4 regions of the Marinomonas sp. ATLA20 genome follow, and region 1 is predicted to be linked to each of the others. Evidence: predicted binding sites of a transcription regulator. Region 1 holds the regulator's gene; each other region holds the start of a gene.
What was found. Region 1 encodes sigma-54, which starts transcription at its own class of promoters, with help from an activator protein. Its sites were predicted from a motif close to TGGCACNNNNNTTGCTNT; they were not measured.
Positions count from the first base shown of each region.

Region 1 (7,676 bases):
CAGCTTGTTGTAGGGTTTACTCATAAGACTTGTTCTCCTGTCACTATGATGGACGTTGTCGATATAAAGTATGTCATGTCTTATCGTTGCAGAGTATGACAATAAATTGCACGGTGAGTTCGGTTTTTTGTGAGAGACGTTTTTTTAGAGTTAATAACAAAAAGCCCATCTCATTAAAGATGGGCTTTTGAAGGTTTGATGCGTTATTAAGGCGTAGCTGGTCTTGGTGTTTACTCTGTTAGACCAAGACGCTTTTCTTCAGCCTCGCGCAAGAAGCGGAAAAGCTTTTTACGGTTTGTAGTGTTGCCTTCTTGAGACACTTCTTTTTGAGATTGACGAATGAGCTGTCTAAGAAGTTGGATGTCTTCAATTTGAGGGTTTTCCTCTAAGTATTGAGACAGCTCTTCTTTGCTGTTTTCACCGATTAGCGCATCTCGTTTGATCTCAAGCTGATGAAATAGCTTGTTGTAAGCGGCAGAGGTGGAATCAAACAATGCTACGCGATGCGCTATGGCTTCGTGGTCTTCTGTGCGCATTACCTTGCCGATGTATTGAAGGTGTCTTCTCATGGCTTCGTGTTTTTTGATTCGGCCAGCTTCAACGAATGCTTCGCGCAATGTGTCAGACATTTCTACTTTTTTAAGTTGGTTTTTGCTTAAGGCAAGTAGTTTTTTACCAAGATCTTGCAGGGCTTCCATTTCACGCTTGATCTGGGTTTTGCTCTTAGGGATTTCGTCTTCGTTTTCATATTGATCAAAGTCTGTCATGGGAACCTATATTAGAAAAATAGTAGCGAGACCAAGGAAGGATAAGAATCCAACCACGTCGGTCACGGTAGTCAAAATTACGCTGCCTGCAAGGGCAGGGTCGATGCCAATTTTTTTCAGCAAAATCGGCAGAAGTGTACCAGTGGTGGCTGCAAATAGCAGATTTATTATGATAGCTCCCGCAATGATATAGGCAATCTTGATGTTGTCAAACCAAAGTGCGGTGAGCGCGGCAATAACGGTTGCCCAAAGTAGGCCGTTAATGAGCCCAACAATAAGTTCTCTGTTGAGTAGCCAACGGGTGTTGGTGGAACCAATTTGGTTGAGTGCGATACCACGAATGACCAGAGTGAGTACTTGTGATCCGGCAATGCCGCCCATGCTGGCAACAATGGGCATGAGTATGGCGAGTGCGACAACTTGGTCCAGAGTGTCTTGGAATAAACCTATTACATACGATGCGGTGAAGGCTGTTATTAGGTTTATACCAAGCCACACTGCACGTCGCTTGGTGGTTTTCATGATAGGGGCGAAAGTATCTTCGTCGTCATCAAGACCCGCCATGCTTAACATGGAGTGTTCGGCTTCATCACGGATAACGTCAACAACGTCATCGATGGTAATACGGCCAAGTAATTTTTTGGTTTTTCCATCAATGACGGGAGCGGAAACCAAGTCCATCTTTTCAAAAAGTTGTGCTACTTCGCTGGCTTGGGTTTCTGCGTCAATAACAGTAAATTCGGTCTCCATGATATCGCGCACTGTGGCGTTGATGTCAGAGACTAATAGTGTGGTCAGGGGCAAGGTGCCTAGCAAGCGATCAGAGCGGCTGACAACAAGTAGGCTGTCTGTCATGTCTGGTAGAGAGTTGTGTCTGCGTAGGTAGCGAAACACCAGGTCGACGGTGATATTCGGACGTATGGTGATGGTGTCCGTGTTCATCAAGCCGCCGGCAGAATCTTCCGAGTAGCTTAATAGTGCTTCAACTCTTGTTCTGTCTTGCGTCGTCATGGACGCAAGCACTTCTTTTACTATTTTTTCTGGTAGATGTTGTAGTAAATCGGCAAGGTCATCGCTTTCAAAATGTTCGGATACGGCGATTAATCGCTCTGTATCCATGTTTTTCATGAATTGTACGCCAATATCTTCGCTCAGATATTGCAGTACTTCGCCTTCATTTTTGGCTTCAATTAGCTCCCAAAGAAGCTTACGTTCTTTGGGAGGGGAGGACTCTAATAGGCGAGCAACGTCCTGAGCTGGCAAAGCGCCGTTAAGTAAATAACGGATTTGCATGGTGGCACCAGATTCGAGCGATTCGGTGACCGTTTGCAGGTGGTTAAGCGTGTTTTGCTCTGACATTGATTCCTTACTCGTCTTCACCAAAACGATTGTTAATTAATTCTATCACCGCTTTAATTGCGTCGTTTTCATCTTCACCGTTGGTTTTGACACGAATTTCAGTGCCTTTGCCAGCGGCCAGCATCATCATGGCCATAATGCTTTTTCCATCAACATTGCGGCCTTCTTTTTCTATGGTGATGTCGCAAGAGAAACGAGAGGTTGTTTCAACCAGCTTGCCCGCTGCGCGAGCATGCAAGCCCAGTTTGTTTATGATTGTGACGGACTCTTCCTGCATGCTTATTACCTATATTAATGAGTCAAATATATTGAATAGTTCTTCACTGCTTTGTGCCGCACGTAATTTATCCAGTGATTCTGGAGATTGTGCTAACTCAGCGATTTGAGCCAATGTAGAAAGGTGTTGATCGCATTCTTGAGGTGGCACAATCAGCGCAAATATTAGGTCGACCGCTCGTTTATCGATAGAGTCAAAATCAATTGGAGTTTGCAGTGACATGACAACGATAGCTGTGTGGTTTGCCGACTCTAGACGACAATGCGGAATGGCAATGCCATTACCAATGCCTGTACTGCCTAGTTTTTCTCGGCCAAGTAGTGCGTCATAGATTTCTTCGTTGTTGCAATGAAGGCGGTTGGAAGCGACTTCAGCAAGGCTCTCAAGGACGCGTTTCTTACTAACAATGTCTTGTTTTGCGAGAACAAGTTCTGCTTTTAATAATGATTTCAAGGACATGATAAAATGGTATCCGTTTAGATCAGTCGTTTTCGTTCATTGGAAGGAGGGATGTTCATCGCCTCTCGATATTTGGCTACAGTACGTCGCGCAACCTGTATGCCTTGGTCTGCTAAAATAGCCGCTAGCTTGTTATCACTTAATGGCTTTTTCGCTGGTTCATCTGACACAAGCTTCTTAATCATAGCTCGTATTGCGGTAGAAGAACATTCTCCTCCAGAGGCGGTATTCACGTGGCTGGAGAAAAAATATTTAAGCTCAAAAATACCTTTTGGTGTGTGCATGTATTTTTGCGTCGTCACCCGTGAAATGGTTGACTCATGCATACCCACTTCTTCTGCAACATCATGAAGCACCATGGGTTTCATGGCTTCTTCACCGAGTTCGAAAAAATCAATTTGTCGACTTACAATGCAGCTGGCCACTTTCAATAATGTTTCGTTGCGGCTCTGCAAGCTCTTCATGAACCATTTTGCTTCTTGAAGAGAGGTTTTGATGTAAGTGGCGTCTTCTGTAGTTGCCGCTGTGCTCGCCATCGCAGAATAGGTTTCATTGATTTTGATTGGCGGTAGGGCGTCGTTGTTTAGCTCAACTTGCCATACACCATGACGCTTTTTCACTGAAACATCAGGAATGACGTAATCTGTATCATCTGCGTCGATCACTGAACCTGGGCGCGGGTTAAGCTGTTGAATCAAGTTGACGACTTCTTTTAGCGCTTCGTCTTTTAGTTTTGTCTTGCGGCTCAGTTGTGCGAAATCTCTATTACCTAATAGTGGCAGGTAATGGTCAATAAGGTTGTACGTGCTTTTGTAAAGTGGATGACTCTGGAAGGCTTCTAGTTGTACTAGAAGGCAGTCGCGTAGGTCGATTGAGCATACGCCAACAGGGTCGAAGCGTTGCAGTCTATGTTGCACAGCAATGACTTCTTCTATTTCTAGGTCTTCTAATTCGATGCCAAGGGACTCACAAATGTCATCGGTAGAAATGCTTAAGTAGCCATCAGGTTGAACGCATTCAATAATGGCATAAGCAATTTCAATGTCACGGTCTGACATGTGAGTTAAGTTCAATTGCCAAATTAGATGGTCTTGGATACTTTCAGCTGGAGCGTTGCGACTTTCGAAGTCTCCGTCACCTTCATAACTATTGTGATCACTGACAGCAGCAGAACTTTGATAGGTGTCATCCCAGTTACTATCGATAGATAGTTCTTCGGGGATGCTTTCAGTCCACTCTGATTCAACGCGTGCTTCTTCGTTGTTATCGACGGTTGTCTCAGGGGCACTTTTGGATTCTATGCTGGCTGGTATTTCGTTATGCAGTTGTTCGTCGTCGTCTAGCTCAAGCAGCGGGTTAGATTCAAGGAATTCGTGTATTTCTTGTTTTAAATCCAACGTAGAAAGCTGCAGCAAGCGAATAGCCTGTTGCAGTTGAGGCGTCATTGTCAGCTGTTGGCCGAGCTTTAATTGTAAAGACTGCTTCATAGAGCAACTCTTTCTTCTAATTGAATGAATTGGAATGAGTTGTGCATACTACTCCCTTTCTACAGCAATGATAAGGGGTTACAGACGGAAGTCGTCACCTAAATAGACCTTTTTGACTTGTTCATTGTTAATGACGGTATTGGCGTCACCGGATGCAATAATGTAACCATTGCCAACAATGTAAGCTTTGTCACAGATGTCTAGAGTCTCTCTGACATTATGGTCGGTAATTAGAACGCCGATTCCACTCTCTTGGAGGTGTTTAATAATGTGCTTTATATCTCCGACCGAAATCGGGTCTACGCCAGCAAAGGGTTCATCAAGTAAGATGAATTTTGGGTTCATCGCAACGGCTCTGGCTATTTCTACTCTGCGTCTTTCTCCGCCTGATAATGCCATGCCTAGGTTGGTGCGAATATGAGTAATGTGAAACTCTTCAAGAAGTTCTTCCAGTCGCTCATTTTGTTGTGCTTTTGTTAGTTCTTTGCGTGTTTCTAAGATGGCTAGAATGTTGTCTTCAACGGTCATCTTACGAAAAATTGATGCTTCTTGTGGAAGGTAGCCGATGCCTTTTTGCGCACGTGTATGCATAGCATCGCCAGTCACATCGACACCGTCAATAAAAACGCCACCCGCATCATTTGTCACCATGCCTACGATCATATAAAAACATGTTGTTTTGCCTGCGCCATTTGGGCCTAGTAACCCAACAGCTTCGCCAGATTCAACCGAGATAGATACATCCTTTACGACTTGGCGTTTTTTGTAGCTTTTTGCAAGGTGTTTTGCTTCTAATAGTGCCATCTATTTTTTCGTCTCAGGTGCTGGTTCGTTTTGTGGCGCTTGTGGTTGTAGTGTCATTGATACGCGCCCTGAATCTTTTTTCTCGGCACTGAAGGTGCCATCTTGGATCATATAGAGTATGTAGTCTGCCGTGATGGAGTTTTGCATTCGACTTAGGTAGCCATTCCCCATGATTTCTAGCTTTGATTCGCTGGTTAAATAACGAATTTCATTGCCTTTACTGATGACAATGTTCCCGCTCCAATCTACTTGCTGACTGAATTTTGCTGGACTGCCACTCGCTTCTAGGCTGTTGAATTTTCGTGTTTGAGGGTCTGTCGATACTTTAAGGTATTGTGCTTGTATCTCAATAGAGCCTTGTTTGACGAAAACGTTGCCTTTGTAAATTGCTTCACCCGAATTTTGATCGAATGACGCTTCGTTGGCTTGTATTTCTAATGGCTTATTAAGGTCATCAGGTAGGGCATATGCGTATTGGCCAATAAGGGCTGAAGTTAGCAACGCACCGATGTTAATGAATTGTTTCATATTTTCCTCGTACAGACCCTGTCATCACGACTTCTTCTGAATTTATATAGGTTGTGATTTCGCCAGCAGAGGTCTCTCCTTGTGTGGAGATGAGTGTCGCATTTCCATAGCTGGTTAATGATTTGTCATTGTCTAAGTAATGTATGTTATCTGCACTGAGCTTTATATCTTCCGACTGGAGGTATTTTTTAGTCGCTCTAGCATTTTCTGTTAATAGAATATCATTACTTCCATCTTCAATAACCCCTTTATCTGCTTTTGCGTTCCAATGACCTGATTTTGAGTAGCGTTCGACACTAGGGGTTTCTAAAAGTGTTCTGGATTTTGCAATGTAATGAAGGGTTTGTTCAGCATCCAGTGTTTCAATAAGTGTTCCGTCATTATCAAACTCTTTTACTTTGACCTTGGTGATGAAATAGTCAGGTGAGCTACTGAGTGAACCGGTTTCCACTAAGTATGCTTTTGGCGCTGTTCCATACCAGCCTATTGCGGCGGCTATTAAAATAGCGGCCCCAATGATTAGTAGGCTTTTAGGTTGCGTGAGTTTCTTAAGTGAAAGCATTAGATCGAACCACTTGTACTGACAATAAATAAGTAAAGACCATAAGAGGCTATAAGTGGAATACCAACCCATCGTGGGATGCTGTTACCTGTTGTTTTCTTAAAGATGAAGATAGCCAAGGCGAGCGCAGCTGTTAGGCCTAATACCCAAGGGAAATCTCTGTGTATAACGCTTTGATCTACCAGTCCTGGTGCAATAAGAGCGGGTAGCGGTAATACTGTGGCCAAATTGAAGATGTTTGACCCCAAAATGTTACCAATTGCTATGTCATGATGGCCTTTTCTTACACTGCTTACTGATGCGGCCAGTTCAGGTAAGCTGGTGCCCACAGCAACAATCGTAAGGCCTATTACCAGCTCGCTGACACCAAGTGCTGTCGCAATACCAATTGCTCCCCATACCAGCAACTTAGAGCTTCCTATTAATACAGTGAGTCCGATTAGCGCAATAATCAGAGATTTCGTGACTGAGGTGCCATCGTCCTCAGGTAGGCCTTCTTTTAAATCTTTTTCTAAGTCTTTACTGCCTCTTAACAATATTGTCAGGATAATAATAAAGGCAGCAATTAGTATCACACCATCCCATACGCTAAGTGTCTGATCAAATAGCAAAAAGCCTGCTAAAAGTGTGATACCTAATACAAGAGGGACTTCTTTGGTAGATAAGCCAGAGGCTATTGGAATAGCCGAAAAAAGCAATGTGATACCAAAGACAAGGGCGATGTTGGCAATGTTAGAGCCAAGTACGTTACCCACGGCAATTTCAGGGGCATTATCAAGTGCTGCTATGGCTGAGACGACCATTTCTGGTGCGGACGTGCCAAAGGCAACCAGCGTTATCCCTATGATCATAGGGTTTACGTTGAGTTTTTCTGCCACAAGGGCAGAGTGCTCGATGAATTTGTCGGAGCTCATAACCAGTAAAACTAGCCCTACAATTAGGGCGATAGAAAACAATAGCATGGTATTGATATTACTCATTGATACAGGAGGTACCATTTAATGAGGTTTGACGTTTAAATTCAAGGCTTGATCTTACAAACAAAGTGTATTTGGCCGCTCTGTGATTTTATTTATCTAGGGGCGATGGTAGTATCGGTCGATATTCGATAGGGATTAAAAAGGTGTGTCAGTGGTAGATGCTTATATAACAGTCCAAGACGTTAGTTTTTTTAGGGGAGGGCGGGCAATTTACGAAAATGTATCCCTCACCATTCCTCGAGGTAAAATTACGGCAGTAATGGGGCCTAGTGGAACAGGTAAAACAACCTTGCTGCGTTTGATTGCCGCACAACTTGCACCTAATTCAGGCACTATTTTAGTTGATGGACAGGATGTTCACGCTTTATCACGGTCTGAACTTTATAGAGTGCGGAAAAAAATGGGGATGCTTTTTCAGAGTGGCGCTTTGTTTAGTGATATGTCTGTTGCTGA
Region 1 is NZ_JBXUKU010000009.1:69,097-76,772, forward strand. Features, by position in the region: gene AC2A4J_RS15065 (methionine-R-sulfoxide reductase) at 1-24, opposite strand, end outside; gene yjgA (ribosome biogenesis factor YjgA) at 231-767, opposite strand; gene mgtE (magnesium transporter) at 774-2,126, opposite strand; gene AC2A4J_RS15080 (HPr family phosphocarrier protein) at 2,134-2,403, opposite strand; gene ptsN (PTS IIA-like nitrogen regulatory protein PtsN) at 2,413-2,862, opposite strand; gene AC2A4J_RS15090 (RNA polymerase factor sigma-54) at 2,880-4,349, opposite strand; gene lptB (LPS export ABC transporter ATP-binding protein) at 4,428-5,153, opposite strand; gene lptA (lipopolysaccharide transport periplasmic protein LptA) at 5,154-5,681, opposite strand; gene lptC (LPS export ABC transporter periplasmic protein LptC) at 5,665-6,243, opposite strand; gene AC2A4J_RS15110 (calcium/sodium antiporter) at 6,243-7,223, opposite strand; gene AC2A4J_RS15115 (ABC transporter ATP-binding protein) at 7,369-7,676, shown strand, end outside.

Region 2 (7,676 bases), on a different contig from region 1:
CCGTTGCCAGTGGTGCCAATATCGCCGCGTTTAATATAGGTAATGCTGTAGGCGCCTTGCTTGGTGGTGTTGCCCTAAGTCAAGGACTGGGTTATGTCTCACCTCTGTGGGTCGGAGCGCTTCTTGCTGTCGCTGCTTTTGTTGTTCTCTTTCTAGCCAGCTTTAAAGTCGCTCCCCAAGTTAAAAACGCTTAAAACTGCTCCCACTCTAATTTAAAGAAACTTCTATCTACACACTGATGGCTCAGTGTGTAGATACCCTGCGCCTTTAATTTACCGAAATAGAATTTACGATGAATACTTTATCTACATTGACTCAAGAAAATACCTCTATCTCTACTAACGAAATCAATACCATTGGTTTTTTTCCTGGATTGGGGAGCCGTAAGTTCTATAAAGACATTTGCGATGATTTATATTCCGATGGTAGTGTCATTATCAAAAATATGTATAAAGATGCCGCTGAAGCTTTAAACCTATCAGGCTCTCCTGAAAGCCTTTTGATTACGAACTCTGTTCTACCTCAAGAGCGACTTAAAAAACAAAGCTTTTTAGCCACCTCTTTCGTTTTACATAATCTAGCACTGGAGATGCACACGAAAGAATATTTCCTGAAAAAAGGAGTCAAATTAAACACTCAGCTTTATACAGGTGAAAGCTTTGGCATCATAGCTGCCTCTATCGCCGCGAAGTCTCTATCTGTCTATGATGGTATGCAAATTATCGATTTCATCACAAAAGCCATTTATCGTATGACTGAGGGTATTAAAGACCCTGAAACGTCTTTGATGATCCCCTCTCTAGAAAAAAGCACTCATGTCGAAATGGTCAGTAAGAACAGTGCATATGTTGTTGCCTTGCAAGGGGAGAAGAATCACATCGAATCGGTTCTAAGTGAGCTTAAGCAAGCTTTTCGGACATACGATATTGAAATCAACAAGTACTACAGTCAAAACCAGACTAACATTTATCTAAACCCTCTACAGAAGAACAAATTCTCTTTAGTTTTTTGGGGTCAGATGAAAATTAAGGCAATTTTTCATATGCTTTTTAAAATGCTATTTTTCATCCGACCCTAAATTCGCTGCTGATTGTTAGCCATCACCAGACCGGGTTATTAAGAAGTATAGATTGACGCACTGTTATTGAAACACCTGCTTGCCGAACTACTCTCTCAATTGCTCTGGACACGTACGGCTCCATAGTTGGACTTAGGACAATCTCTTCGAAGTTGCTATTGATGTTTAGTTGGGCTGACTTTCCCGGCAGAGAAGGCGGATACGCGTTCCAGTCATAGCGGTGCTCTTGAATTAAAAATCTGACTTCCTTTTCATGTGCAAAAGATAACCGTTTAAAAAAATATGGAATATAACTAGATTCGACACTGACGTGTTCCGTGGCGTAGTCAATATAGTTTACCCTTCCGCTGTGTTTAATCTCGGTTTCCGACCAGCTTAACAGCTTTTGAATGCTTGAGAATCTCGCCTTTACTGCTATCGCGTTTCCGTACAGCTTCCACATGGCATCGGATTCATGTTGGCTTTCGTGCCAGCAGGAAATATATGTGTGCTCGCGTAAAAATTCGAATGTGTTGAAGTCCCTCAGGTATTGTCCACCACCATAACGATCGCGTATGTGCTGCTTGGCGGCTTCGCCATAATCGCCTTCGAATGGGTCCTCAAAACTGCTAGCTTTAGCGAAGAAGAGCTGACTAGAAGTAAGAAGACTTAGAAATTTATCAAGTGGGAAATACCGCCAAATAAAGCTATCTGGATCTGGCGGATTTACAATATCCTGCCGCTGGTCATGCATGGTTTTAACTTCATCGAGGGTCATTATCAGCACACGATCTCCTTATGATAGCTAACGCCGCAAGCAAGCGCGGCTTTTTTGTAGAGGCGACAGCCGGAACGAAAAAACCGTCGCTTTGACTTGCATTGTTAGTTGCCATTCGCCGTTCGGCACAGAGCTACCAGTGAGTCTAGCTCTTCCAAAGCTTCCGAAAGGGGTTCGCTGGGATCTAGTTTCAGAGCCGAATGATCTGACTCCCTATAATGGTCTGACTCCCTATAAAGACGCTGAGCAAACTCGGGAGTTGCCGGGTGATTGATAGCGGTAGCAAAGAACTCCTGGCCATACAGAGGGCCGATTAGAGACTGATTCCCCACATAGTGTGAAAAGACGTCACGCAAATATGAACAAAGATCCTCCGTGAACTCCGAAACGATTGTATGAACATCTTCAGCAGGGGCCTTAACCGCGACCGGTTGCAGGTTCGGGCCAAGGCGAACAAAATCACACGCGACGTAGTACCGGCCCTCTACCCACAAATTTATTACTGGATTTCCATCGTGAGCTACTGCGTTTCTTATCGACTTTATAAATTGCAAATGCCGTATGTGAGATAGGCTAGACCAGCTAACAGAACGTTCTAAGATAACCGGGAGAATATCCTTTATCGTCTGGACCAGCGACGAGAACGCCGCGAAACGATAGTTAACCAGTTTTCCATCCCCTTTAACCTGGGGTTGTTGCGCGGCAAATCGGCGCCGGGACTCTTGGCAGATGTCACTAACCTCTAGAAAACGGAACCTGATTTCCTGCACGGTGTGTGCGAGAAAGTGTGCCGACTGAAGCCGTCTTGAAGCCTGCTGCACTAGATTCTCCTATCAACTAACATCTATGGACACCCCGATTTTTGCAAACAAAATCAAGCTTTAACAAGAGTAGTTTTGCAGCCATCTATTCGGATTTTTTGTTAAAGCTCTTTTGGCTTTTATCCCTGATGCTATTGCTACAAACAGCGCGGACTTGGCTCTAATCATTTTGTCGTTTTCTAGGAAACGATGTTAGGCACAGAATCTCCAAGTCACGGTTTAACCTATCTTGTCATCACTCTTTTTTACTAAGCAAAACTTAGTGTATCACTATTTTAAATTTAGACCGTTTGAGTCTGATAATTTTGATCTCGTACCAATATCAGCCAAGCAATCCATACCAATTAATCCATTACAATATCCTGACAATACAATGAAAGCCTAGGTAAAACCATAATACTTTTGTGGGATTGAAGTCACTCAAGACTAATAACCCCATCTTCCGTCTTCCCCTTGAAGAAAGGGGAAGAGACTTGGCAGCAGTATTAATATGTTATGCGTTTACTAACAACGGCAGATCACGCTGCGCTCATCGTGCCCTACGAGTAAAAGTGTTTATGTTCAGCAGCGAGGAGCAAAGCAAACGCCAAGAGCGAGGTCAAACGACAATTTATCAAAGTAACGTCGAGCGGTGGTGTTTGTTTTGCTCCAAGCGCCAAGGTGGAAGTCATGATCAAAGCCCCGAAGAGCCAAAGTAATAACCCCTCTCTAGCTCTCCCCTTGAAAGACATTAGGGAGGGAATGTTTACATTGCCGAACTAAAACAGCGATCGATTTTCAATCAATAAACCTGTCAATTATGGCGCATTGAGATAAAAACGCACCAAAACTAGGCATTTTTAGGTGTTCGTTTTCTCGCGATTATGACAAGCAATACGCCACCTAAGACGCTTAGCGTTGCGATTACGAGGTGTAAGGTGATGGATTCGTTGGCAAAAACTACGCCTCCTATTGTGGCAATGATAGGAACCAGTAGCTGTAAAACAGCAGCCATAGAAGCACTAAGATAAGGCAAGACGGCGTACCAGATGGCGTAGCCTAAACCAGACATGATGGCGCCTGAAGTGACAGCGAGAATAATGCCTTCAAGTTGTGCGCTCTGCGCTTGTTCGCCATTAAAAGAAATGACAATCAGCGCGATCAGTAACATGGGAATGGTTCGAACGAAGTTAGATGTTGTTGCAAATAAAGGCTTAGCCGAAATTTTGCCTCGCCATGTGTACAAGCCCCATGCCACGCCTGCTAACGTCATTAAGACAAAGCCCAATAAAGAAGGCGATGACAAGGTCGGAAGTACTAAGTAAACAAAGCCGGCAAAGGCTATCGCTAGACCCAAGCATTCCAGCCAAACCAGCTTTTGCCCTGTCCACACGGCGAATAAGATCAAAGTAAGCTGTACCGCGCCAAACAGTATCAAGGCGCCTATTCCTGTTTCTAATGTGACGTAGGCATAAGAAAAGCCCAAGGCGTAAATAAACAGTGCAAAGGCCGACAACCAACTCCCTTCCAACCACACTATTTTCAGGTCATTACGCTGATTTTTTAGACATTGAAAAACACTAAGCAGCACCAAAGTCGCTGCGCCGCTGAGCAAACGCCACGTGGTGAATTGAGCGGGATCGATAAGACCATCGTTCAGCGCTAAACGACACAAAACAGAATTTGCCGCGAACGCCAATAAAGCCAAAATCACAAAAACACATAAACGTAGCAAACTTGTCATAAAGTTGTTCAACAGCCTCGTTAATCTTAGGCATGTACCGTGAAGGAAAACGCTACTTTTACGCACTGGCACCAGATTTGCAAGTCTCATACTAACGTCCATCAGCGGCATTTTGATGGACCCAAAAAGGAATCGACATGACAACACTTTTAATTTTTACCGATTTGGATGGCACATTACTCGATCATCATACCTACAGTTTCAAACCGGCACTGGCGACTTTACAGTCGCTGAAGACTTTTTCTATCCCTTGCGTCATCAACACCAGCAAGACATTTGTGGAGCTTATGTCTCTTAGACAGGAGCTCAATCATCAAGATGCTTTCATCGTGGAAAATGGCTCTGCCGTTTATATTCCTAAGCACTTGCGCCTTTTTGTCGACGAAACGCTCGAAGACTGTGGCGATTATTGGCGCAAGTCATTTGGCCCGAAACGAGACGAGCTGATCGAGCTAACCAATGACAAGCAAGAAGAATACACTTTTAAACGCTTCAGCGAGATGACTTGGCAGGAGCTGGTTTCCATCACTGGCTTGACTGAAGAAAGCGCCAAGCAAGCCATGCAGCGAGAGTTTACTGAACCCATGGTATGGACAGATTCCAACCTTGCTCTGAATACATTGCGTGAGGATCTTGCGCCATTTGGTGTGCAAATTCAAAAAGGCGGCCGCTTCGCACATTTGATGGGCAAGCACTGCGATAAGGCAAACGCCATGCTATGGCTTAAGGAATTGTACGAACAACAGAGCGAAGAAGGCATTACCACCATGGCACTGGGCGATGGCGAGAACGACGTAGGCATGTTGAGTAAAGCGGACATTCCGGTCGTCATTCGCTCTCCTATCCACGCGCCACCAGAAATTCCCAACCGTTGCGATGCTTGGCTAACCGATGCGTATGGTCCAGAAGGCTGGGCTCAGGCGGTTAATTTGCAACTCACTAAGCAAGGTATTTTGTAATCAACGGACAGAACAATAAACAAACCATTATTACGATTTTAGGAGAATGACTATGGGCGATTTTCATCAAAACGGCATTATCACCACACTTCACAATTTGGCACACCGTCCGTTAGAAGAAATGGAGCAAGAGCTGTGTGAGTTTGCGAAAACACGCCCTATGTCTCTTATCTTACCTTGTCTGTATTCCGAGCTGGAAACAGACGCCATGCCAAATATTTTGAAGCACTTGCAGCAAGTTCCCTACTTGTCTGAAATCATCATCGGCTTAGACCGAGCAACCGAAGACCAATATCGTCACGCCTTAGAGTTTTTCAGTGTATTACCACAAAACGTTAAAGTCCTTTGGAACGACGGCCCTCGACTAAGAGAAATTGATGGCGTGTTAAAAGGCGAGCACCTTTCGCCTTCCGATCCGGGTAAAGGCCGTAATGTGTGGTTCTGTATGGGTTACAACCTCGCCGCGGGTAAAGCCGAATCAATAGCCATGCACGATTGCGATATCGTCACTTATGACAGAGAACTTCTGGCACGCCTTATTTATCCGGTTGCTAACCCAAACTTTAACTACGAATTCTGTAAAGGCTTTTACGCTCGTGCAGCCAACGGAAAAATGAATGGTCGCGTCAGCCGTTTACTGGTGACACCTTTATTGTGCTCGCTCAAAAAAGTCTTTGGGCATTTGGATTACTTAGATTACCTAGACAGCTATCGTTATCCATTAGCAGGCGAGTTTTCTTTCCGTCGCGATGTGATGACGGATTTGCGCATTCCAAGTGACTGGGGCTTAGAAATTGGCGTACTGAGTGAGATGTACCGTAACTACTCGACCAACCGCTTGTGTCAGGTAGATATCGCTGATATTTACGATCACAAACACCAAGATTTATCAGCGGATAATGACGATGGCGGCTTATCTAAAATGTCCATCGACATTACCAAAGCCATTTTCAGAAAGCTGGCAACAAACGGGACGATTTTCAATCAAGAAACCTTCCGAACGATTAAAGCTACCTATTACCGTGTTGCTTTAGACTTCATTGAGACGTACCGAAACGATGCAGAAATTAATGGTCTAAAATTAGACGTGCATACCGAGGAGCAAGCAGTAGAACTGTTCGCTAGCAATATTATGAAAGCGGGTAACCAATATTTAGAAAATCCAATGGAGACGCCGTTTATTCCTAGCTGGAACCGTGTTGTGAGTGCCTTTCCGGGCGTCATGAATCAGCTTGCTCAAGCCGTCGAATTGGATATGGCCCAATACGGTCCTAAAAAATAGCTGGCCCTAAAAGTAATCTTTTTGCTAAGTTGAACCTTACTACGTTGCTTTTCAATCATTAAAAAAGACAGGTAGATAAACATGGAAAACGCTCCTTTGTCGCATCTAGAACAGCGCTTAATCGCTCATTTGCAAGTCATTTACCCAAGCTTGGACAATAAGGATTTGGCTTCAAAGTGCTTAGCCACATTTAATCTAGATCCGTCAACGGAGTCTCCTCGCCCCCATAGAAACTTATGGGACCAATCTGACATTATGCTTATTACCTATGCGGACACCTTGCGTAGAAAAGAAGAAGCGCCTTTGGAGACTTTGCATAAGTTCGTTAAAAGCAAATTGTCAGATTGTATTTCCGCCGTTCACCTACTGCCCTTTTTTCCGTATAGCTCAGATGATGGTTTTAGTGTGATGGATTACACCACCGTCAATCCATCCTGCGGTCGCTGGGCTGACGTGGTGAATCTTTCCAAAGACTTTAAAGTCATGGGTGACCTAGTCATCAACCATTGTTCAAGCCGAAGCATGTGGTTCGAAAATTACAAAGCAGGCGTTGAACCTGGGGCAAGCTTCTTTTACGAAGCGGACCCAAACGCAGATCTAAGCGCGGTGGTTCGCCCTAGAACCTCGCCGCTGTTACGAGAAGTACAAACGAAAAACGGTGAGAAACACGTTTGGTGTACTTTCAGTCATGATCAGGTGGATTTGAATTTTGAGAACCCTGCTGTTCTTTTAGAGTTTCTGCGCATTATTCGTTTGTACCTTGAAAAAGGCATTCGATGGTTTCGCTTGGACGCGGTGGCGTTTCTTTGGAAAATCCCTGGCACCTCTTGTATCAACTTGCCACAGACCCATGAAATGATTCGCTTATTGCGATTGATGATTGAACATTACGCCCCAGAATCTGTGATCATCACCGAAACCAACATACCGAACCAGGAAAACCTAACCTATTTCGGTAATGCCAACGAAGCCCACTTGATTTACAACTTTTCCTTGCCGCCTCTGCTTATTAACAGTTTGGTAACGGGAAACAGCAATCACTTAAAACAATGGTTA
Region 2 is NZ_JBXUKU010000010.1:38,441-46,116, forward strand. Features, by position in the region: gene AC2A4J_RS15710 (MFS transporter) at 1-194, shown strand, start outside; gene AC2A4J_RS15715 (hypothetical protein) at 293-1,078, shown strand; gene AC2A4J_RS15720 (hypothetical protein) at 1,101-1,835, opposite strand; gene AC2A4J_RS15725 (hypothetical protein) at 1,975-2,109, shown strand; gene AC2A4J_RS15730 (DMT family transporter) at 3,486-4,379, opposite strand; gene AC2A4J_RS15735 (HAD-IIB family hydrolase) at 4,517-5,338, shown strand; gene AC2A4J_RS15740 (glycosyltransferase family protein) at 5,391-6,620, shown strand; gene AC2A4J_RS15745 (alpha-amylase family glycosyl hydrolase) at 6,702-7,676, shown strand, end outside.
Region 2: the regulator sigma-54 is predicted to act here: its motif matches at 4,446-4,463, upstream of AC2A4J_RS15735 (HAD-IIB family hydrolase).

Region 3 (7,676 bases), on a different contig from region 1:
AGTAGCCATAGAGGCATATTAGTAGCAGGGCCAAGGGTGTTAATGTTTATTTTGACTAGCTGCCAGCTACCATCAATAAGTAACCAGAGGGCGTACAGCATTAAGGCCGCAGAAATAAGTTGCAGCGCAACTCGTAGCCATTTGAAGGGCATAAGCTTTATGAAAATATCGACATTCAAATGTTGATTGAGCTTCATAGCTCGTGTCGTGCCGAGAAAAATCATAAAAACAAATAGGTAGCGCGACATTTCTTCCGACCATGTAATACCTGAGTCGAATAAGTAGCGCAAAATGACATTCGAGAAGACAAGGCAGGACATCGTGGCCAGACAACCCGCCATGCCGATTCCCAGTAGTAAGTCTACAGAGCGAGATAGCTTTTTCATCATGGTGAAGCTCTTAATTGGTCAAACAGTATTAAGGTTTAAGAGTAAAAAAGGGCGTCTATATGGATTATATAGACGCCCTTATCAAGCTTACTTTTCGCCTAGTGCAATGATCTCTTGGACAATATCGCGAGCACCTGGGTGTGATTTATAGAAATTTTCATAAGCAGACTGTTCTGCTTGTATTAACGCACTGTGGAATGCTTGATCTGGAACGGTGATTTTCACACCATCTTGCTCAAGAGTTGCTTTGTTTTGTGCTTCTTGTTTGATCAACAAACTCCATTCTTGCTTCGCTGCATTTTGTGCCGCTGTAGAGACGGCTGTTTGTTGCTCCTTGGTTAAGCCGTTCCAAGTGTTGTTGTTCATCAAGTACAAGTTTGGCGTGAAAACGTGATTCGTTTCTGTGATGTATTTCACAATTTCATACCATTTAGACGCGACGATATTTGGATATGGGTTTTCAACGCCATCCACAACACCTTGCTCTAATGCACTAAACACTTCAGAAATAGGCAAAGGCGTGATATTCGCACCTAGGTTTTTACCGATTTCTAGCATGCTGGAAATACCAGGGAAGCGAAGGCGCAATCCTTTGAAATCATCCATAGAAGAGATTTCTCGGTTACTGGCAACTACGCGGAAACCTTGTACACCATAAGCCAGGAAATGCATCCCTGTATTGGTGTCCATATCATTCACCAATTTCTGGCCGATATCGCTGTTTAACGCGTTTTGAGCGTGTTCGTAATTTTTGAATAAGAAGGGCAGTTGGATGATGCCAACATTTTCTACTTCTTTATCCATAATGGTGCCGAGGATAGCCATGCTAATGGTGCCGCCTCGAACGGAGTTATAAAGCTTTTCTTCTGCGCCCAATACACCATTGCTAAACACTTTAACTTTTAGCTCGCCATTGCTAAGGCTTTCGACATCTTTTTTGAAGGTGTCTTTTAGGGCGATACTGTTTGGGTGAGTATCAGGAAAAAAGTTAGCAACCGTTATCATTTTTGCTGCAAAAGCCGTTGGTGTGACAGCAAGGGCTGATGTGATAGTGAGGGCCGCAAGGGTTTTTCGTGTGAACATAGTCTTCTCCTAAATACGCTTTAAGCGTAGATTATTTTTATTGTGCTAAGAAACATTGCGCTAAGAAAGATAGTGCTATTTTTCGCTAATTAAGCAGCTTGCTATGGTGTATTTCTCTAAGATTTCAGGCTTCGGTGAGAACCCTAGCCCTAGAGAATCTCCAAGATCGAATGTTGCAGGGCATTCATTAAGTGGATGAAGGGAATCAGCCAACTCAATAAAGGGAATTTCTAATGATGTTTCAGGCATGGTGGCAGCGATGAAATGGGCAGTCGCTATCATACCGGCACCATAGTAGAAGCAGTGAGGTACGACTTTTACGTTATGATGTTTGGCGCGTTTGCACACATCGTACATGCCTGTAATACCACCTATTTTGCTGACGCTAGGTTGAGCGATATCAATGGCGCCTGCTTTAAAAAGTTGCTCAAACCCTTCTGGGCCAGAGGCATTTTCACCCGCAGAGATCGGCACGCCAATGTTTCTAATAGTGGCAAGTTGTGCAGCATCTTCGGGAGGCCAAACAGGTTCTTCTACCCAGCTCAAGTTAAGCGATTTTAATTCGTTAACTTTGACGGTAGCTTCAGTGAGACTCCACGGGCAATTAACGTCAACCATAAGCTCCACGTCATCAGGCAAAGCTTCGCGAGCAGCGGCAATGGCTTCATAAGTTGTTTCGTGAAGTTTGATTTTTTTGAAGCCAGCATTGGCAGTTCGCAGGACATGTTCGCGGACTTTATCTGGTTCGTTGCCATAACTTACCAAGCTAGCATAAAGACTGATTTTACCGCTCTTGCCACCAAGAAATTGATACAAAGGCTGTTTGGCTTGCTGTGCTTTAAGGTCCCAAATCGCTATGTCGATAGCGGATAAGGCGTAAAGCATTGGGCCAGAACTGCCGAAACTATGCAGAGCGCGTTTGGCCGCGTAGAGGTGTTTTTCGTAATTCGTGATGCTTTTGCCAATAAACATGGGCGCAACAAGATGTTCTAAAGTCGCGAAGGTAACGACGTTTGAGGCGTGTCCGAACGCTTCGCCCCAGCCAACTAGGCCGGTATCTGTTTCTACTTCAACGAGCAACGATTCCATCTTGTCGATATTAGGAGAGGCGCCGTTGAATTTGTCTTCCTCTTTTACAGGGGCGATGTCTCGTACTCCTGCCGTAAATGGAATGGCGATGCGCCTAATTGTTATTTTTGTAATTTTCATGGCTAAGAAAATCTCTGTCGATCTAATGTATTTAATTTGATGTAGTACATCATACAACTTACTTTTTATTGGTCAAGAGGTACGATGACTATTTTTTAATACGGGCTAACACCGAGTTTCTAGTCATTACTACGCCCAGTTACGATGATTTGTGAGGCGGATCTTTGTTTAATACCTTGTTTTATTTCGTTTTCCGTATTTCTTTTATATGTTGTATGATGACTTTTTTGGTTGTAGGAATAACTGAAAGTGAAACATGACCCTTTATTGTCCGCTAATTCTTCTGATGAGCCCCGTCGGGAGCAAAAACCACAACGGAATCTGGCGCAGAAACTGGTTCAAGAAATACTGCATAAAATTGAAAGTAAGGTTTTAGTTCCCGGTGATAAGTTGCCTAAAGAAGCGGATATCATGCAAGAGCATGGCGTTAGCCGTACGGTTGTGCGAGAAGCCCTGCAACGCCTTCAAGCATCAGGAAATGTTGAGACCAAACATGGCATAGGTACCTTTGTTTTAAATAATAAAGGGCAAGGGCCGATGGACTTGTCGTTTGATTATGTCAACGATGCAGTTGAAATCTTGGAGTTGCGCATTGGATTGGAAGTGGAAATAGCCGGTTTAGCCGCGTTACGACGCACAGATGAGCAGCTGGTGGAAATCCGCAAAGCATTAGATGCATTGCGAGCCATAGACAGAAATGGTCATGTATCAGACGCGGGATCAGCGGATTTTAATTTCCATTTATTAATCGCAAAATCGGCAGGTAATCATTACTTTGTCGATATCATGCAGCATATGGAAAACAGTTTAGTGCCACGTAAGCGTATTGATGTGTCTCATGTGAACCATGAACACGAAGAAGTATATACCGCGATAGAGCGAGGAGATTCCTATGCTGCGCGTGCCGCAATGCGTTTGCATCTAACAAACAGTCGAGAGCGCTTTTTGAAGCTGGCAAGAAAGTGATTCCCCTGTAAGGGCAATCACTTTTACTAGTGCTTTATCAGTGGCTTATTAGCATTACGCCAATGGCCCGCCAATAATAGTAGTACGTAATCCTGCAATAATATTTTCACCCGTTTCGTGTCTTAGTTCGTCGTACCACGCTTGGGTTTCTTGCATGTCTTTACCATGAGTCACATCGCAACGTTTGCGAGCTTTTAGTACAAGATCCTTCACGCGAAAACGGCGTTCTTCTTCGTATTGCTTCAAAGCCGCTAGCACACCAGAAACCGTTTTGCCTTTCTCTTTGAATTGATCCGCGAAACACTGACCAAGCACGACCGCGTCTTCCAGCGCCGAGCAACCGCCTTGGCCAATGTCTGGTGTTGTGCTGTGAGCCGCATCGCCGAGTAGGGCGATATTGCCTTTTACCAAGGTGTCGAAAGGTTCGATGTCATGAATTTCGATACGATTGGTGGTTTCTGGATTAATGGCTGCAATCAGTTTTTGAACGGGTTCAGCCCAACCAGAAAAGTAACCCGTTAGATCAGCAATGACAGTACTCCTGTCTTCTGCTAAACCTTTTGGTAATGGCACATCAAAGAAGAAGTAAAAACGATCATCGGCAATCGGCATGATAGAAACGCGTTTGCCTTCCCCTACAAAGGTCGTCCACTGATCGGCAGGGGCAATACTTTCATCGATTTCAACCAAACCATTCCAATTCACGTAATCGGCATAACGGCGTTCGGTTTGATAACCAATGACATCAGCGCGAACAACAGAATGCGTGCCGTCAGCAGCAATCATAAAGTCACCCACATCACTCGTTCCATCGGTAAAATATGCGGTGACGCCAATGTCACTCTGTTCGACTTTTTCAATACGCTTGCCAAATTGAACCTTATCACGGCCCCACCAATCGATCATTTGGCTTTGTAAGTCGGCACGTGATACTGGGCAAGGGCGTTCGCCAACCGCATCAACCAATGGTGAAAGACTAAATTGGGTCATGACGCTTCCAGTTAAACCATCGTGGTAAGCCATGTTATGCATTGGTCCGCCCAGTGCGTCCATAATGCTGCCCATACCTAAATGGTTCATGCACTTTACACCGTTAGACCAAATAGAAAGCGCCGCGCCAACAGGTTTGATTTCTTTCACCGCTTCAAAAATTTCACACTCGATGCCTTGTTGCTTTAACGCAGCCGCTGCAGACATGCCGCCAATACCGCCGCCAATAATAAGTGCTTTCATACCATTCCCCTTTAATCTTTCGCTTCGTTGTCGTGTTGTCGTAGCGAATTTTTAATGTCTTGTTAAAGGAATAAATGGCAATAAATATGCCATGAAACAAATGAGCCTATATTTATTTATGTGAAACCTTTGTTTTAGAGGGGTGCGTAATCGGTGGTGTTAGGTCAAAGAAGAAATAGGCTGGTTTTCTTCTTTGACCGATAGGGCAGGAAATGACTTATCTTGGTGCGGCTTTATTTATTTTTGCTCTATTTCGGCTCGTTAAATGTTGAGCTGGTTATTCAAGGCTAGCTGCCACGATAAGTACTGTAAGAATAAGGCGAAACCAGAAGAGGAACATGATAGTGAGCGTTTTCATCACTGATGCCGAAACGAATAATTACTGTATTTAAGAAGTTCGGACCCTCTTTTAGAGAGGCTTCATTAGAGCTGTCAGCAAAGTACTCATCAATGGCGAACTCCAGCTCATATATGCCTGTAGAGAAGCTATCCGCTTGTAATAAGGGCTGATCACAGCGACCATCATTGTTGGATATCGTGCTATGAATGAGCTGTCGTTGTCCGTCTTTAGTTTGCTGGTAAAGGTCGATTTTAACACCAGCGGCGGCGATGCCTTTTGTCGTATCTAAAATGTGTGTGGTTAAGTATCCCATTGTTTTACCTCAATCTAATCTGAAAACTAGCCTGCTTTTTGCAAGTAAGCGTCTTTATAAGTGAAATGGTGCTGAAAATATTGTTTCATAGAGATCAATATTTGTGCCATGTGTTCCTATAGCAAGCGTTTTTATTATTTATCGAGATTCGTTTAGAGATCTTTTTGTATAAGCCGTCAGAGATTGGAGTCCTATTATGCACGACCCGTTAGCTGTAATCAGTGAAATGGAAAAAGCGGATTTTATCGCGCTATTTAGCAGTATTTATGAACATTCCACTTGGGTGGCAGAAGAGCTATGGCGACAAAAAGCCTCGCACCCCAGCGAGTACTTTGACAGCATCGATAAAATCAAAGCCACTATGGCAGACATCGTAGAACAAAGTACAGACGAACAAAAACTCATACTGCTACGTGCTCATCCAGATTTAGCTGGCAAAGCGGCTTTAGCTGGCGAGCTTACTAATGCATCAACGTCCGAACAGTCTGGGGCGGGGCTTGATCAATGTTCAGCAGAAGAGTTAGCGCATTTTCTACAGTTGAACGATACCTACCGAGAGAAGTTTGGCTTTCCCTTCATCATGGCCGTGAAGGGCGCGACTAAGGATCAGATACTTGCAGGGTTTGAAACCAGAACGCCCAATGACTGGCAAACAGAATTTGACCGCGCTATGAGCGAAGTTCATAAAATTGCAGGGTTTAGATTGGCGGATCTTTAGATAAACATCATAGGCAAAGTTGTTAGCAGTAATAGTCCCATTGATACACTAAAGTAACGGTGGAATTTAGGTTCTTGAAGCCTTTTAGATACGAGTTTGCCTATGGTAATCCACATGAATGTTCCTGGTAGTGTGGCAATATTAAACATCATGATGCATAGCAAAGCTGATGACCAAAAAAGCTCTCCAGTCAAAGTAAAGACAGAGCTTGCAGTCATTAAGCTGGCCCACGATTTAGGGTTAATTGCCTGAAATGATGCGGCTTGTAAAATGCCCATTGGTTGAAGGCTCTTTTTGTCTGAAGGCATTTTTGCACAAGCGATTTTTATAGACATATAAACAATGTAACTTGCTGCAATAAAGGTGAACACCTTATGCAGGTAAGGCCAATGCTTAAACATTTCACCCAAGCCAAACAAAATCATTATATGAAGTAATGTCATGCCAAAACGAATGCCAATCACGTGAGGCAAGGTTCTTTTAATGCCAAAATTGGCCCCTGAGTTAGCCAGCAGGATATTGTTGGGTCCAGGTGTGATGGTGCTTATTAGGCAAAAAAGCATCAGAGCGGGAGCGAGTTCCAATAGGGCGCTATTTATCATTTCCTTTCCTTCTTAGAAAAATTCAGCCAATAATTGTATCGATACAATTATTGGTGTAATGTACCCATATAGATTTACATACAATACAATTGTGGGCAATTTATTTATTGTTATGAATACAATTATAGAAATGAGTAAAGACACATTCGATCAAGCTTGTTTGGCACATCCAAAGTACAAAGCATTGGCTTTGCTTATTGAGCAGGCGATTCAGTCTGGCGAGTTACTGGATCGACAAAAGTTACCAGCACAAAGGTTTTTGGCGGATAGGCTAGAGATTACTCATGGCACGGTAACAAGGGCGTACGACTTGCTTGAAAAGAAAGGTCTAGTGAATGCTAAACTGGGTGCTGGTACCTATGTGAACCTTCCAAGCTCCTTCGTTACTACTAATGATTCTGTTATCAAAGAATACGACTTTGCATCCAGTATGCAGCCTATGCTGGGGCAACAGATGCTGCTCAAACATGCCTTAAGCGAATTTTCTCAAGATCTTGTTTCGATCGAGCAGGTGATGACTTATTCGCCTCAAGGCATACAAAAGCACAAACAAATTTTTACCGATTGGCTGGCATCTAAAAAAATCTATATTGAAGCGAAAGATATTATTTTTACGCAAGGTGCCCAGCAGGGTATTTATACATGCTTGCAAATTCTTACCAAAGAAAATGATTATATTCTTCATGAAGAGTTAGCGTATCCGGGGTTATTTCGTGCCGCCGAAGCGAGTCGAGTAAAACCATTAAGTGTGCCATTATCTGCGGAAGGTTTAGATTTAGTTGTATTAGAAGAATACTGTGAAAAATACAGTCCTAAGGTTTTG
Region 3 is NZ_JBXUKU010000006.1:18,791-26,466, reverse strand. Features, by position in the region: gene AC2A4J_RS11525 (TRAP transporter small permease) at 1-389, opposite strand, end outside; gene AC2A4J_RS11520 (TRAP transporter substrate-binding protein) at 477-1,472, opposite strand; gene AC2A4J_RS11515 (mandelate racemase/muconate lactonizing enzyme family protein) at 1,548-2,681, opposite strand; gene AC2A4J_RS11510 (FadR/GntR family transcriptional regulator) at 2,931-3,647, shown strand; gene hpxO (FAD-dependent urate hydroxylase HpxO) at 3,702-4,880, opposite strand; gene uraH (hydroxyisourate hydrolase) at 5,168-5,533, opposite strand; gene uraD (2-oxo-4-hydroxy-4-carboxy-5-ureidoimidazoline decarboxylase) at 5,730-6,251, shown strand; gene AC2A4J_RS11490 (LysE family translocator) at 6,248-6,853, opposite strand; gene AC2A4J_RS11485 (aminotransferase-like domain-containing protein) at 6,966-7,676, shown strand, end outside.
Region 3: the regulator sigma-54 is predicted to act here: its motif matches at 4,955-4,972, upstream of hpxO (FAD-dependent urate hydroxylase HpxO).

Region 4 (7,676 bases), on a different contig from region 1:
TGATAGGTGGTGGATTGTTGGGTCTAGAAGCCGCAGTGGGCTTGGTGAAACGTGGTCACAAGGTTGTGGTGTTTCATCGTTCTAGTTGGTTGTTAAATCGTCAGCTAGACGAAGAATCAGCTGAACTTTTGCTTAATAGACTTGAGCAAATGGGCATTGAGTTTCGTCTTGGTGAGTCACCAGAGTCCTTTTTGCAAACGGACGGCGGTCGAGTGTCCCATGTGGTTTGTAAGGAGGGTGAGAAGTTAAGTGTCGATCTAGTCGTAATAGCAGCGGGAATTTCGCCGGAAATCGCTTTAGCCAAGTCTGCTGGATTAAAAACAGATAGAGCTATTTTAGTTAATGAGCAAATGCAAACTTCCCATGCAGCTGTATTTGCATTGGGTGAATGTTGTGAATTTGATCGACAAACCTTTGGTTTAGTTGCGCCCATTTGGACGCAAATTAATGTCTTGATGAAAGTACTGGTTGGAGAAGAAGCGGCGTTTGTTATAGAGCCTACACCGACCAAATTGAAAGTGTCTGGCATCAATCTTTTTTCAGTCGGTAAGATTCAACCCACAGAAGAAGATAGCTGTATCTTTTTCAAGGATGTAGGTGCAAATCATTATCGCAAACTGGTGGTCAATGACGGCTTACTGGTTGGCGCAATTCTTTATGGCAACGTCGCCGATGGGAGCTGGTATTTCCAGCTCATTCAAAATAAAACCAATGTCTCGAGCATGCTGGATTTACTGGTATTTGGCGAAGCGTATTGCTGTCCTCAAGTCGCCTGAATTAAGTCGTTTTAGACGTTGCTAGCCGTTAGGCATGTTACTTCAATAAAAGTTATTGCAAGGGGAATAAAATGACTTCTACCGTGTCTTTTCTTAATACTAAACCTCATCTAGTGGTAATCGGTAATGGTATGGTTGGCCATCATTTTGTCGAGCAAATGATCGCCCAAGGTGGCCATGAAGCATTTCAAATGACGGTTTTTGGCGAAGAGCTGTATCTAGCTTATGACCGTGTGCATCTGAGTGAATATTTTACTGGCAAAGGGGCGGCTGATTTAGCCATGACAGATGGCTCTCTATATAGCGAGCATGGTGTGCGTTATTTTACCAATAGCTTGGTAATCGAAATCGACCGTGAGGCGAAGCAGTTAATACTGCAAAACGGTGAGTCATTGTCTTATGACAAGCTTGTACTGGCGACGGGTTCTTACCCTTTTGTTCCGCCCATACCTGGCCATAAACGTGATAACACTTTTGTTTATCGTACTCTGGATGATTTAGATGCTATTAGGGCCTGTGCGAAAAAAGTCACGCGAGGAACCGTTGTTGGTGGTGGGTTGCTAGGATTAGAAGCCGCTAATGCACTCAAGAATCTTGGCTTGGAAACCAGTGTAGTAGAGTTTGCACCACGCTTAATGCCTGTTCAATTAGATGAAAAAGGTGGTGCGGTTCTTAAAGAAATGATCGAAGGCTTAGATGTGAAGGTGTACACCGACACAGCGACTAAAGAGATTATTGATGGAAAATCTTCTTTTCACCGGATGAACTTTGCTGATGGCACTCATCTTGAAACTGATCTGATTTTGTTCTCTGCAGGTATTCGTCCGCAGGATGCGTTGGCGCATCAATCAGGTTTAAGCGTGGGTGAACGTGGCGGCATTAGTGTGAATAATCATTGCCAAACCAGTGATGAAGACATTTATGCCATTGGCGAGTGCGCGCTTTGGAATAATCGTATTTTTGGTTTGGTCGCACCGGGTTACGCGATGGCTAAATCTGCCGCTGGGCATTTGTTAGCAGATTTTTTAGGGCATGCTGGCGTGACTTTTACTGGCGCAGACATGAGCACTAAATTGAAGCTTTTAGGCTACGATGTCGGTTCAGTTGGCGATGCACATGCTCAGTCTCAAGGTTGCAAAGTCTTTGTGTACCAAGATGAAATAAGTCAGAGCTACCGAAAAATGGTGGTCTCTGAAGATGGTAAAAAGCTATTAGGCGCTGTCTTGGTGGGTGACAACAGTTATTACGATACCTTGTTGCAATATTATCTCAATGCCATTGATTTACCGGAGCAAGCCCAAGCGCTTATCTTACCAGCGATGGGCGATGCCCCTGTTGGCTTAGGTGTGGATGCTTTGCCTGCGACAGCATCGATTTGTAGTTGCCATAATGTGTCCAAGCAGGATATTAACGACGCCGTTTGCAATGGGGCTTTGTCAGTCGGTGATGTGAAAGGTGTAACCAAAGCGGCAACGGGTTGCGGTGGTTGTGCGGCTTTATTGAAAAAAGTCGTCGATAACGAATTGTTGGCGTTGGGAGTCGAGGTCAGCACCGATATTTGTGAGCACTTTGCTTACACACGCCAAGATTTATACAACCTGGTTAAAATTGGCGAAATCAAAACTTTTAATGAACTATTAAAAACACACGGCAAAGGTCACGGCTGTGAAATTTGCAAACCTGCTGTGGGCTCTATTCTTGCCAGTGTTTGGAATGATTATGTGTTGAAAAAAGAACACATTAGCTTGCAAGACACCAATGATCGCTTCCTTGCCAATATGCAAAAAGACGGAACTTACTCCATTGTGCCGCGTATTCCTGGCGGTGAAATTACCCCTGATAGATTGATTGTATTGGGCGAAGTGGCAAAAGAATACGGCTTATACACCAAGGTAACGGGTGGTCAACGTATCGATTTGTTTGGTGCTACTCTGCCGCAATTACCTGAAATTTGGGAAAAGTTAATTGCTGCGGGTTTTGAAACGGGGCAAGCCTACGGTAAATCTTTGCGAACGGTGAAATCATGTGTGGGCAGTACTTGGTGCCGTTATGGTGTGAATGACAGCATGAAGATGGCGATTGATCTGGAGAATCGTTACAAGGGATTGCGCTCGCCTCATAAAATAAAATTTGCGGTGTCTGGTTGTACGCGGGAATGCGCCGAAGCTCAGAGTAAAGACATTGGTGTAATCGCCACAGAAGGCGGTTGGAATCTATATGTGTGTGGTAATGGTGGTATGAAGCCACGCCACGGAGATTTGTTTGCCAAAGATTTGGACGATGAAACCTTGGTGAAATACATCGACCGGGTATTGATGTTTTACACCAAAACCGCGGATCGCTTGCAGCGAACTTCTGTTTGGATGGACGGCCTAGAAGGTGGATTAGATTATCTTAAAGAGGTAGTGATTAACGACAAGCTAGGGTTGTGCGGTGAGCTTGAAGCGAGTATGCAGCACGTTGTAAATACCTTTCAGTGCGAATGGAAAACCACGTTGGAAGATCCAGAAGCGATCAAAACTTTCCGTCAATTTGTGAATTATGAGGGTAGTGATAACAATGTGGTGTTTGTTGAAGAGCGGGATCAAATGCGTCCAGCAACCGAATCAGAAAAACAGCAATTAATTGCGAAGGTAGGTTAATACGATGACGATGCCATGGAAGTTAATTTGTAAACAAGAAGACTTGGTTGAAGGTGCTGGAGTCGCTGCTATGGTAAATGGCGAGCAAGTGGCGATTTTTTATATTCCTGAATCCGAGAATAAAGTATTTGCCATCGGAAATTGGGATCCTGTCGGCAAGGCGAATGTTTTGTCCCGAGGCCTAGTCGCCCATTTACAGGCGCAATGGGTAGTGGCCAGTCCTTTGTATAAGCAGCATTTCGTATTGTCATCGGGTCAATGTCTTGAAGAAACTGTTCAGGTGCCCCATTGGCCAGCCAAATTAGAAGACGGTAATGTATTTGTTGCGGCACACTAATCAAAAAGCGGCGCACCAAAATGATCTCTCTGCACTGTTTGAACGCTTCGTATCGCTGGTATTTTATAGCTTATTCGAAGAGAGTCAGTTGCAAGCCTAGCAAAGCTTAGTCATGGCCAGCTTAATGTGTTTTTTTAAAAGTTGGCTTACTAATTGCTTTATATAGATTACTGATGCACCGTAAACCGACGATGGCTTACACATAAAGCATACAGATATTACAAAAGGCAACGAGGCCCAATCACTTTTTTAGAAAAGTGATTGGGCCTTTTTTTGTTTTTAAAAAAGTGAAAAGCGCGAGGTAGGTCCATGATGACAACAATGAAGACAGCAGCCAGCGTAAAAACGACCTGTCCATATTGCGGTGTTGGTTGTGGTGTAAATTTGACTCTTCCACATTCGGCAAGCGAAGCCGTTCCTCCTGTGTCTGGTGATGAGGGCCATCCCGCGAATTTTGGTCGTTTGTGTGTGAAAGGCAGCAGTCTTGCACAAACGATCCAATCAGATGATCGTTTATTAACGCCCATGGTAGATGGTCAATCTGTCGCCTGGGGGGCAGCCATTGAAACAGTGAGCGCGAAAATTGCTCAAGTTGTAAGGGATCATGGCCCTGATGCCTTTGCTTTTTATCTTTCTGGGCAAATTTTGACAGAAGATTATTATGTTGCGAATAAACTGGCTAAGGGCTTTATTGGTACAGCCAACGTAGATACCAATTCTCGCTTGTGTATGGCGTCTGCTGTTGTCGGTTATAAACGTGCTTTTGGCTCGGACACTGTGCCTTGTAATTATGAAGATCTAGAGCTCTGCGATTTATTGATCATGGTTGGGTCGAACGCCGCATGGACACATCCGATTTTATATCAGCGCATTGCTGCTGCGAAAAAACAGCGGCCTAATATGAAAGTGGTGGTAATTGATCCAAGAGAAACGGCGACTTGTGATATTGCAGACCTGCATTTGGCAATTAAGCCTGGAAGCGACGCGGCGATTTTTTCCTTTTTATTAAGTGATTCTGTTCAGACTGGTATTTTGGATCAGGGCTTTGTTGCGAATCATACCAATGGATTTGAGGCTGCTTTAGTAGAGGCGAGAAAATCGACTCCGAGCTTATCTTATACCGCAGACTTTTGCGGGATCAGTGAGCAGAATCTAGCTTGTTTAGCTCGCTGGTGGCGCGACACAGCAAAGACGGTCACCTTTTATTCTCAAGGGGTGAATCAGTCTTCCTCTGGCGTTGATAAGTGCAATGCGATTATTAATTGTCATTTAGCCACGGGGCGAATTGGGAAAGAGGGAGCAGGGCCTTTTTCTATTACGGGTCAGCCTAATGCTATGGGTGGGCGGGAAGTGGGGGGATTGGCCAATCAATTGGCTGCTCATATGGATTTTTCCACACCGGGCGCTCAGGATTTGGTGCAACGCTTTTGGCAAGCGCCAAATATGGCCAGAGAAAATGGTTTGAAAGCCGTCGACTTATTTCAGGCCATGGAAGAAGGCAAAGTCAAAGTGGTGTGGATAATGTCGACTAATCCTATGGTGAGTTTGCCAGATACCGCTCAAGTCAGGCGCGCGCTGGAAAAATGTGAGTTAGTGATTGTTAGTGATTGCAAAGCGCATACGGACACAACCGCCATGGCGGATGTTTTATTTCCCGCCACAGGTTGGAGTGAAAAAGACGGTACGGTGACAAATTCAGAGCGTCGTATTTCTCGCCAACGAGGTTTATTGCCTGCACCAGGTGAAGCCAAGCATGATTGGTGGGCAATCTGTGAAGTCGCAAAAAGTTTGGGCTTTCAATCGGCTTTTTCTTATCAAAATGTCTATGAAATTTTTGCTGAGCATGCGGCTTTGTCGGCGTTCGAAAATAATGGCAGGCGTGATTTTGATATCGGCCATTTTAGCCTGATAAGTAAGGCTGAATATGATGCTTTGACACCAGTGCAATGGCCTGTACCAAAAGATCGACCAGAAGGCACCAAGCGCATGTTTGAAGGTGGGCGTTTTTTTACCCCAGACGGCCGAGCACGATTTGTTGCGATCACACCAAGTTTGCCGAAGTATCAAGCTTCACAAGAATGGCCTTTTACCTTAAATACCGGACGAGTACGCGATCAGTGGCATACCATGACAAGAACCGGAGATGCAGCCTCTTTGGCTAAGCATACCGCGCAACCTTATGTGGAAATTCATCCCAAGGATGCGAAACGTCTTGGTATTAAAGATAAAGCCTTAGTGCGTCTTACTTCACCGTACGGAGAGGCTTTGCTAAAAGCTAAAGTGAGTCGAGCGGTTGCACCAGATAATGTATTTGCACCTATTCACTGGACGCAGCAATTTGCCAATGCGTCTGTGGTATCAAATCTTATCCCGCAAGTGGTTGATCCCTTATCAGGTCAACCGGAATCGAAACATGCTCAGGTTCAGCTCGAAGTGGTTGGAAATATTTGTTATGGCTTGCTTGTTTCGGCAGTGCCGCTTGTTTTATCAGAGTGTCTGTATTGGTGCCAAGTACCTTCTGAGCAAGGTTTTCACTACGAAGTAGTTTGGCCCAATGGGCAAACACTAGCTTCTTTGAAGGCAATATATATAGAGCAGAGTAAAGGTTTGGCTGAAAGGGTTGAGTGGTTGGAATATTCGAACCCCGTTACGCAGCAAATTCGATTGGCCAAGTTGATGGATCAAAAACTTACTTTGCTTATGTATTTGCATCCTCAGCCTGAATCCGTCATGGCGGATTGGCTTATTTCTAAATTAGAGATAAACACGTCGTTATCATTACAAGATCGTTTAGCTATTCTGGTGGGCTCTCCCGCTAATATGGAAGATAAAGGAGAGATCGTTTGTTCTTGCTACCAAGTTGGTAGTAAGCAGATTGAAAAGGCGATTGCGTCTGGTATTTGTTCCGTCGATGAATTAGGGGGCAAGCTAAAATGCGGTACCAATTGTGGTTCTTGCCTTCCTGAATTAAAGCGCTTTATTCCCACTGTGGCGGAGTTATCGGTATGACTGGCAGAGCAACTATTAGAAGGGTAATTAGAACGGCCAATGATTTTACCCAATATGTAAAAATTTTAGGGCGAGGCAAAAAGGGCGCACGCAGTTTGACGGTGGAAGAGGCTGAACATGCCATGAGTTTGATGCTGTCTGGTAAGGTAGCGCCAGAACAGTCTGGTGCATTCTGGATGTTGATTCGAATTCGTGAAGAGACAGTAGAAGAAACTGTTGGTTTTACCAAGGCGACAAGAGACTATTTGTCGAAGAAAGAATCATTGGGAATTAAGGTTGATTTGGATTGGCCTGCTTATGCTGGTAAGCGCAATGAGTTGCCTTGGTTTTTACTGGCGGCGCTTGCACTCGTTAATACAGGGATCAAAATTGTGATGCATGGACATACATTTGAAGGGGAAAATCGGATGTATGTAGAGCATGCTATTAATCAATTGGGATTGGCTGTTTGTCATTCCAGAACTCAGTTAAAACAAGAGCTTGAAGTTAGGTGTTTTGCTTATATGCCGTTGGCTGAAGTAGATAAATCGTTAGGTGGCATGATGGATCTTAAATATGTATTGGGCTTGCGTTCTCCGGTGAATACCGTGGTGCGTATGATGAATCCATTTTCAGCTGATCATAGTGTGCATGGGGTGTTTCATCGTGGTTATGATCAGCTTCATCTTTCTGCTTGTGAGCAATTAGGTGATGCGTCGGTGTTGGTATTTCGTGGCGGCAATGGTGAAGCAGAAGTGAATCCTGAGCGAGATGTCACCTTGGGTAAGTGGCAAAATGGCGTAGCTAGTTGGTCTGATTGGCCAAAAGCTGAACAAGAACATAAGCGCTTAAAAGACAATTTGGATTTGTCGCGATTGACGGATCATTGGCGTGGAGATCAACTTGATCAATTTGGCGAGCAAGCAGTACGAC
Region 4 is NZ_JBXUKU010000006.1:126,880-134,555, reverse strand. Features, by position in the region: gene AC2A4J_RS11980 (NAD(P)/FAD-dependent oxidoreductase) at 1-776, shown strand, start outside; gene nirB (nitrite reductase large subunit NirB) at 848-3,418, shown strand; gene nirD (nitrite reductase small subunit NirD) at 3,423-3,755, shown strand; gene AC2A4J_RS11965 (nitrate reductase) at 4,065-6,764, shown strand; gene AC2A4J_RS11960 (glycosyl transferase family protein) at 6,761-7,676, shown strand, end outside.
Region 4: the regulator sigma-54 is predicted to act here: its motif matches at 3,898-3,915, upstream of AC2A4J_RS11965 (nitrate reductase).